DNA from 2 places in the Cellulosimicrobium sp. NPDC057862 genome. Region 1 is predicted to be linked to the other one. Evidence: riboswitches for the same ligand, from Rfam matches in the RefSeq annotation. Region 1 holds a riboswitch; the other holds the start of a gene.
The links. Region 1 has a riboswitch for S-adenosylmethionine ahead of ACFVN3_RS04845 (aminotransferase class V-fold PLP-dependent enzyme). Riboswitches for the same ligand answer to the same signal wherever they lie in the genome.
Positions count from the first base shown of each region.

Region 2: linked by a shared signal. The riboswitch ahead of ACFVN3_RS02090 (methylenetetrahydrofolate reductase) and the one ahead of ACFVN3_RS04845 (aminotransferase class V-fold PLP-dependent enzyme) in region 1 are both predicted to bind S-adenosylmethionine.

Region 1 covers NZ_JBHVMH010000002.1:488,193-492,614, reverse strand. Annotated here, with positions in the region: gene ACFVN3_RS04860 (O-succinylhomoserine sulfhydrylase) at 1-877, opposite strand, end outside; gene ACFVN3_RS04855 (rhodanese-like domain-containing protein) at 874-1,365, opposite strand; SAM riboswitch class I at 1,373-1,479, opposite strand; gene ACFVN3_RS04850 (hypothetical protein) at 1,672-2,196, shown strand; SAM riboswitch class IV at 2,242-2,357, shown strand; gene ACFVN3_RS04845 (aminotransferase class V-fold PLP-dependent enzyme) at 2,393-3,829, shown strand; gene ACFVN3_RS04840 (GNAT family N-acetyltransferase) at 3,944-4,422, shown strand, end outside.
Region 2 covers NZ_JBHVMH010000001.1:496,930-501,351, reverse strand. Annotated here, with positions in the region: gene metE (5-methyltetrahydropteroyltriglutamate--homocysteine S-methyltransferase) at 1-2,023, opposite strand, end outside; gene ACFVN3_RS02090 (methylenetetrahydrofolate reductase) at 2,056-3,120, opposite strand; SAM riboswitch class I at 3,215-3,317, opposite strand; gene ACFVN3_RS02085 (hypothetical protein) at 3,455-3,718, shown strand; gene ACFVN3_RS02080 (cation acetate symporter) at 3,788-4,422, opposite strand, start outside.

The DNA.
Region 1 (4,422 bases):
CCAGCGCCTCGGCGACCTGCGCCGCCGCGGCGTTCTGCGCGGCGACGCGCACGGGCAGCGTCTCGAGCCCCTTGAGCAGGACCCACGCGTTGAACGCCGAGAGCGACGGCCCGGTGTTCCGGATGAACGTCTGCACGGGCCCGTTGACGTACTCCTCGGTCCCGAGGATCGCGCCGCCGAGCACCCGGCCCTGGCCGTCGATGTGCTTGGTCGCCGAGTACACGACGACGTCCGCCCCGAGCTCGAGCGGCTTCTGCAGCAGCGGCGTCGCGAACACGTTGTCGAGCACGACCACTGCGCCGGCGGCGTGCGCGAGCTCGCTCACGCGCCGCGCGTCGACGATGTCCTGCATGGGGTTGGACGGCGTCTCGAAGAACACGACGTCCGCCGGCGTGGACAGCGCCTCCTCCCACTGGGAGAGCACGTGCCCGTCGACGTAGTCGGTCCGCACGCCCCACTTGGCGAAGATCTCGTCGAAGATGACGATGCTCGACCCGAACAGCGCGCGGGCCGCGACGATCCGCGACCCGGAACCCACGAGCGCGGCGAGCGACGTGAAGACCGCGGACATGCCGGACGCCGTCGCGTAGCAGGCCTCTGCGCCCTCGAGCAGGCGCAGGCGCTCCTCGAACGCGTGCACCGTCGGGTTGCCGTAGCGCGAGTAGACGAACCGGTCGAGCTCGCCCTTGAACGCGGCCTCGGCGTCGGCGGCGCGGTCGTAGGTGTAGCCCTGGGTGAGGAACAGCGCCTCGGAGGTCTCCTGGAACTCCGTGCGGTGGTGCCCGCCGCGCACGGCGAGCGTCGCGGGGCGAGCGCTCGCGGGCAGCGGCTTGCGGCCGGAGCCGCCCGGCACGCTCCCGGGCTGCGCGGCGCTCACCGGGCCGCCTCGTCGTAGGTCGTCGTGGGCAGGCCGCGGACCTTCCAGCCCTCGACGTCGCGCAGGCCCGAGAAGCCTTGGGCGCCCTCGAAGCCCTCGAGCACGTTGTACGACGGCCCGAGCCCCGCGGCCGTGGCAGCGCGCGCGGCGCCGATCGAGCGCTGGCCCGAGCGGCACAGGAACACGACGGGGCGCTCGTCGCCGGGGGTGAGGCCCGCCTCGACGAGCTGGTCCACGAAGCGCGGGTTGGGCCCGGCCGGGGTCACCCACTCGTCGAACACGACGTCGCGGTCGAGGTCCGTGGCGTCGGGCACGCCGATGGTGCGCCACTCACCCTCGGTGCGGACGTCCACGAGCACGGCGCGCTCGTCGCTCGTCAGCAGGTCCCACGCCTGCTGGGGGGTGATGTCGCCGGCGTAGCCGACGGCGGGCCGGGCATCGGGCAGTGCCGCCCCGGGTGCCGACGTCTGCTGGGACTGGTCGCTCATGAGTCCTCCTCCATCGATCGTGGCAGTAGCACCCTGCGCCCGACCGTCTCGCGACGGACCGGGGGGTTGCTGCGGCGTCGACGTGCCACGTCACTCGGCCGCTCCGGATGGTTGCTCGGGATCGTACGCCACGTGTCCGACGCGCGGAACGCCCGTCTCGCCGAGCGGCCCGCGGGCGGGGTGCCCGACGTCGGACGGTCGCGCTAGCGTGGCCGCGCGGCCGGGCGGGGGTCCCGGTGGGCAGGGGGATCGATGCGGATCGGGCGAGGACGTGCGGTGGGCGCGGCCGTGGTCGGAGGAGCGGTCGTGGTGGGTGTCGTCCTGCTGTGGACGGCGCCCGAGGGCGAGGACGCACCGCGGGCGGTGGCCGAGGTGGACGTCGTGGGGGCAGACCCCGGGCTGCCCGCCGAGCGGCCGCGGGTCGTCCAGGTCGAACCCGACGAGGACCTCGTCCCGTCTCTCCCGCCCGACAGCGCCCTCGCCGTGGAGACCGGCGAGCCGGTCGACCTGGCGGACCTCGTCGTCGGAGGGTACGAGGGCTGGTGGAGCTCGGACGGCAACGGCGAGGCGTGCGACGCCTACGCCGACGCGCACCCCGAGGTCGTGCTGGCGAGCACGCGCACCGGTGAGGTCGTCGAGGCCCACGCGAGCGGCGCGCGGCTCCAGCGTCCTCCGCAGGCGCCACCGGGAGACCCGGCCGAGTGGCCGCCCGACTCCGTCGTCGTGCTCGACGCGCGGACCGGCGAGGTGCTCGACGCGTTCGCGGTCGACGAGTCCGGGTGGCGCCTCGACCTACCCGTGGACTGCGTCCCGCCATCCGAGACGCCCTGACCACCGGTTGACACGGTGCGTCCCCCGCGCACATCCTGGGACGCAGGTCATGAGTGCCAGCGTGAAACCCCGGTTTGCTGGCCGGCAACCCTCCTCTCGCGGCGGGGTGCCCCGGGTGACGACCAGGCCGTACGCCGACCGGCGCGCGGCAAGCGCGGGGATCACGGTCCCCGGACCGCCCTCGGAGGACTGTGCCATGACTGCTCTCGCCGACGTCTCGTGTCCGACCGAGGTCGCGGAGGCCCCCGACCTCGCGGCGCTCGTCGACGCGCCCGCGCTCCTGCCCGTCGTCGGCGCGGACACGCTCGTCCCGCTCGTCGACGGCCGCAGCGTCCCGTACGCGAACCTCGACGTCGCGGCCTCGGCCCCGGCGCTTCGCTCCGTGGCGGACCGTGTGACCGAGGTGCTCCCGCTCTACGCGAGCGTGCACCGCGGCGCGGGCTACCTGTCGCAGGTCTCGACGGCGCTCTACGAGGCGTCGCGACGCACGATCGGCGCGTTCGTCGGCGCGCGCGAGGACGACGTCACGGTCGTCACGCGCAACACGACCGACTCGCTCAACCTGCTCGCGGGCTGCGTCCCGGCGAACGCGGACGGGACGCCTGGACGCGTGCTCGTCCTCGACGTCGAGCACCACGCGAACCTCCTGCCGTGGCAGCGCGCGGGCGGTGCGACGGTCCTCGCCGGCGGTGCGTCCGTCGCGGAGACGTTGTCCGGCCTGCGCACCGAGCTCGCGCGCTTCCCGTACGCCCTGGTCGCGGTGACCGGCGCGTCGAACGTCACGGGCGAGTCGCTGCCCGTCGCGGACGTCGTGCGGATCGCGCACGACGCCGGGGCGCGCGTCGTGCTCGACGGCGCCCAGCTCGTCCCGCACCGCGGGTTCTCGCTCGCCGACTCGGGCGTCGACTACGTCGCGTTCTCCGGCCACAAGACGTATGCGCCGTTCGGCGCGGGCGCGCTCGTGGGTCGTCGCGACTGGCTCGACGCGGGCACGCCCTACCTCGCCGGCGGCGGTGCGGTGCGCCAGGTCGCCGTCACGGGGACGCAGTGGCAGACGGCGCCCGCGCGTCACGAGGCCGGGTCGCCCAACGTCGTGGGTGCTGCGGCGCTCGCGGCGGCGTGCGACGCGCTCGCGGCGCTCGACCCGGCGGACCTCCACGCGCACGAGGCGACGCTGCGCGCCGCGCTCGTCGCCGGGCTGGAGGCGGTCCCGAGCGTGCGGGTCGTGCGGGTCTGGGAGGACGCCGTCGACCCGGTCGGGGTCGTCACGTTCTCCGTCGAGGGTCACGACCCCGGCCTCGTCGCCGCGTACCTCTCCGCCGAGCACGGCATCGGCGTGCGCGACGGCCGCTTCTGCGCCCACCCGCTGCTCGCGCGTCTCGGGTACGACGCGGGCGCGATCCGCGCGTCCGTCGGCGTCGGGACGACGGGTGCGGACGTCGTCCGGCTCGTCGAGGCCGTGCGGTCGTACGTGGCGCACGGTCCTGCGACGCGGTACGAGGTCGTCGACGGCTGCTGGGCCGTGGCCGACGACCCGCGCCCCGTGCCCGTGGGGTCCGGTCTCGAGGGTCTCTTCGCGACCGCCGCGGCGGGGTTCCTCGCCGACGCCGCGGGGTGCGGCCCCGCCGTCTGACCCGGCGCCGGCGGGACCGCCGGGACAGCCGTTCACCGGGCCGTCGACGAGCGTTGTCCACGACGTCGCCGGACCCTCTTGGCGGCGTCGTCCGCGTGTGCTCTGATATGCGCTGTGCTGCACGACGTCGTCCTCTCGGGGCACGGATTCCGCCTGGAACCGTTGGCCCTGGAGCACGCTGAGACACTGGCCGGCCTCGTCGACGAGGCGATGTGGTCAGGCATGAGCATCCCCATGCCCTTCGGGGTCGCGGGGATGGCCGAGCTGGTGGCCGCGACGCGCGCCGCGCCCGACCTGACGGGCTTCGTCGTGCGCGCCGCCGGACCCGACGGGTCCGTCGGCGACGTGCTCGGCAGCACGGCTTTCCGCGACCTGTCCCTCGTCGACCGCCGGGTCGAGGTCGGCCGGACGTTCTACGCCCGCTCCACGTGGGGGAGCCTCGTCAACCCCGTGACCAAGTGGCTGCTGCTGCGGCACGCGTTCGAGACGTGGGACGTGCACCGCGTCGGCTTCCGCGTCGACACGCGCAACACGCGCTCGCTCGGGGCCATGCGCCGGCTCGGGGCGTACGAGGAGGGCGTCATGCGCGGCCA
Region 2 (4,422 bases), on a different contig from region 1:
GCAGCGCGGGCTCGTCGACCTGCACGATCCCGATGCCCGCGGCTTCCAGGTCCGCGATCTCGTCGCGCAGCGCGAGGCCCACCTGGTTCGCGGTGTCGCCGAGCGGCTGGTCGTCGCGCACGAACGACCACGCGAGGATCGTCACCGGCCCGGTGAGCATGCCCTTGACGGGCTTCTCGGTGAGCGACGCCGTGTACGACGACCACTCGACCGTGATGGGCTCCGGGCGCGTGACGTCGCCCCACAGGATCGGCGGGCGCACGCAGCGCGACCCGTACGACTGCACCCAGCCGTTCGCGGTGACCGCGAACCCGTCGAGGTGCTCCGCGAAGTACTGCACCATGTCGTTGCGCTCGGGCTCGCCGTGCACGAGCACGTCGAGGCCCAGCTCCTCCTGGAGCGCGACGACGCGCGCGATCTCCTCGCGCATCGCGACCGTGTAGTCCGCGTCGGAGAGGTCGCCCCTGGTCCACTGCGCGCGGGCGCGGCGGATCTCCGGCGTCTGCGGGAACGACCCGATGGTCGTCGTCGGCAGCGGCGGCAGGTCCAGGCGCTCCTGCTGCGCGGCCGCGCGCTCCGCGTAGTCGCCGCGGGCGAAGTCCGCGTCGGTCAGCGCGGCCGCGCGCTCGCGCACCGCGGGCACGACGACGCCGCTCGCCTCCGCGCGCGACGCCACCGCCGCGCGGGACGCCTCGATCTCCGTCGCGACGGCGTCGCGACCCTCGGTGAGCGCGCGGGCGAGCGTCGAGACCTCGCCGACCTTCTGGTCCGCGAACGCGAGCCAGTCGCGCAGGCGCGGGTCGAGCGTCGTGCCGGTCGCCGTGCCGGGCTCCGCGAACGTCTCGTCCTCGACGTCGTGCGGCACGTGCAGCAGCGACGTCGACGTGCCGACGGCGACTGCGCCGAGACCCGTCCCGGGCCGGTACGCCTCGACAAGGTCGAGCTTCGCGGCCAGGTCGGCCCGCCACACGTTGTGTCCGTCGATCACGCCGAGGACGAGGGTCTTCGCGTCGAGCCCGAGGGGCAGACCGTCGGGAAGGTCGGCCGCGACGCCGTCGAGCGCGATCGCCTCGACGGCGGTGCTCGCGAGCACCGCCAGGAAGTCGTGGTACGAGCCGTCGGGACCGGGCGATGTCTCGAGCCGGCCGTACGGGGCGGCGACGAGGATCGCGGGCCGCTGGCCCTGTGCCGAACCCGGGGTTGCGGCCGGGTTCGGCACCGAGTCCGGCGAAGACCCCGGGTTCGGCACGGATCGGAGATCCGTCGCGAGCGCGCGGTATGCCCTTTCGACCGCTTCGGTGAGCTCCTCGGCGTTCGCAGGGTCGGTGACGAGGATCGGCTCGTCGAGCTGCACCCACGGCGCGCCGGCCGCAGCGAGCGCGCGGAGCAGGTCGGCGTAGGCGGCGACGACGTCGTCGAGCCGGTCGAGCGGCGAGTAGCCCGCGGGGGCGTCGTCAGCCGCCTTGGAGAGCGCGAGGAACGTCACCGGCCCGACGACGACGGGCCGCGTCACGACGCCGGCCTCCTTCGCCTCGACGAACTCGCGCACGACGCGGTCGTCGACGAACCGGATCGGGGTGTCCGGGCCGATCTCGGGGACGAGGTAGTGATAGTTCGTGTCGAACCACTTGGTCATCTCGAGCGGGGCGTCGTCACCGTGACCGCGCGCCACGGTGAAGTAGCCCGCGAGGTCGAGGCGGCCCGCGTCGTCGGTGAGCGACGCGAACCGCGCCGGGACGGCCCCGAGGGAGGCGGCGACGTCGAGCACCTGGTCGTAGAAGGAGAACGAGCCGGGGACCGAGGCATCGTCGGCGCCGAGGCCGAGGTCCACGAGCCGACGCACGGTCGTGAGGCGCAGCTCGCGGGCCGTGGCCTCGAGCTCCTCGGCCGACGTCTTGCCGGCCCAGAACGCCTCGACGGCCTTCTTGAGCTCGCGGCGGCGCCCGATGCGCGGGTAGCCGAGCACGGTGCCGGCGGGGAAACCGACGTGATTCTGGGTAGGGGAGGGTACGGAAGTGGCCATGATCGAAACCTCTTGCTGGTCCGGAGGACCGGTCAGACGGGCGTGCCGTGCGTGGCGGCGCTCGTCGTGGGCAGGGAGGTGCCGGTGACCCACGGCCCGCTGGCCAGGTCCGGGACGAGCGGGGCGGCGGCAGCGCTGGCGCTGCCCCCGGTCCCGCGCGACCCGCCGCCGAGGTGGACACCCTCGAGCAGGTCAAGAGCGGCGCGGTGCTTGTTGAACGTGTACACGTGCAGACCGGGCGTGCCCGCGTCGAGGACGCGCTGCGCGAGGTCCACGGTGTACGCGATCCCGTAGGCGTGCTGCGCCTCCGGGTCGGGCAGGGCGTCGAGCGCGTCCAGCAGGTGCTGGGGCGCGCGCACGCCCGTGAGCTCCTCGACGCGGCGGAGCCGCGCGGGCTCCGTCGTGGGCAGCAGCCCCGCGAGGATGGGGATCGTCACGCCGGCCGCGCGGGCCTCGGCGACGAAGTCGGTGTACGACGACGCGTCGTAGAAGAGCTGCGTGATCGCGAAGCTCGCGCCGGCCTGCTGCTTCTGCCACAGGCGGCGCACCTCCTGGCTCCGCGTGGTGCCGGCGGCGGGGTTGCCGTCGCAGAACGTCGCGACGGCGATCGTCAGCGGGCGCGCGGCGCCACGCAGGGCGGCCGCCGGGTCGGACGCGCAGCGCGACGCCTCGACCTCGCGGAGCAGCGCGACGAGCTCGGTCGACGACCGCACGCCGTCGGGCGCGGGCTGCCAGTCCGGCTGGTCGCGCGGCGGGTCGCCCCGCAGCGCGAGGAAGCTCCGCACGCCCTCGTCGAGGAAGTCGTTGATGACCTCCTCGACGTCCTCGCGCGACGCACCGACGCACGTGAGGTGCGCGATCGGCAGCACGGGCGTGCCCTGGAGCAGACGACCGACGACCTGGCGCGCGGTCGCGCGGTCGGTGCCCGCCGCCCCGTACGTGACGGACACGAAGTCGGGGTGCGTCGCGACGAGGCGGCGCGCCGTCTCCCAGAACTTGGGCGCCGCGTCCGGGCGGCGCGGGGGCATGAGCTCGAACGAGACCGTCGGCCGTGCCGCCCCGCCGTGGGCCTGCCCGACGGCGTCGGCGACGCTCACGACGTCGCTCCGACCGCGGTGCGTGCGTGCGCGACCGCCGTCGGGCACGGGCTGCCCGGACGGTGCGCGAAGGATGCCTCTGAGACCATTAGTCGCTCCATCGACCCTGGCGTTAGCACCTTTGTCCTCGGGAGGCTTCCGTCGGCGGGTTGCTGCGGTGTCGTCGAGCCAGGACTCTCGACCGCTCTGGATGGTTGCCACGATCCTACGGCCCATCCGGCATGCGGTCGAGGGTGACCGCCAGATGAGATGTCCGGACGCACGGCTGATCTCGCCTGCCGCCCCCTAGGGTGAGTCGCGACTCTCTGACCGACGCCGAGCACAGGAGCCCGCCGTGTACGCCACCCCGACCCGCCCCATGACCCAGGACGAGCTCGACCGGATCTGCCGGGTGTGGGCCGACTGCGGCAGCGACGACCCCACCGACCGGTGGCTCGAGCTGTGGGACGGCGGCGACGCCGACGACCACCCGGAGCAGCGCGACGCGATCGTCGCCATCGCGCGGGAGGTCGGGCTGGAGGCCGCGGTCGAGGACGGCGTGCTCCGCGTGCAGAAGACGCAGCAGCTCCACGACGAGATCGGCGCGCGCTGGATCTGACCAGGTCAGGGCTCCTGCGCTACAGGTCTCACGCTTTCTACGCTACAGATTGCAGGCTTCACACCGTCGTCAACGGCGCCGGAGCTCCGGCACGTGCAGGCGCCGCAGGAACCGGTCGGTGCGCAGCGGCGGGCCGTGCCGGTCGAGCAGCGACACGACGACGACCGTCGCCGTCGCGAGCGGGATGGTCCAGGCCGCGGGCTGGGCGAGCAGGGCGCGCACGACGCCGGCGACGCCCTCCGCCGTCGTGCCCGACGTGCCGGCCCCGTACCCCGCGGCGACGAGCGCGGACGAGGCGAGCAGCGCCGTCGCGCACAGGACGGACCCCACGACCATCCCCGCCACGGCGCCGCGCGCGGTGAGGCCGCGCCACCACACGCCGAGCAGGATCACCGGCGACAGCGCGGAGGCGGCGAACACGAACACCGTCCCGACGCTCGTCACGAGGCCCTGCGGGATGGTGACGAGCGCGAACGCGAGCGGGATGAGCGTGCACGCGACCGCCGACCACCGGAACGACCGCACGGTCCCGCCGAACAGGTCCTGGCTCACGACGCCCGCGAGCGCCACGACCAGCCCCGACGACGTGCCGAGGAACGCCGCGAACGCGCCGGCGACGACGAGGGCCGCGAGCAGCTCGCCGCCGAGCCCGGGCACGAGGCGGGTCGGGAGCGTGAGGACGACGGTGTCGGCGACGCCGGGCG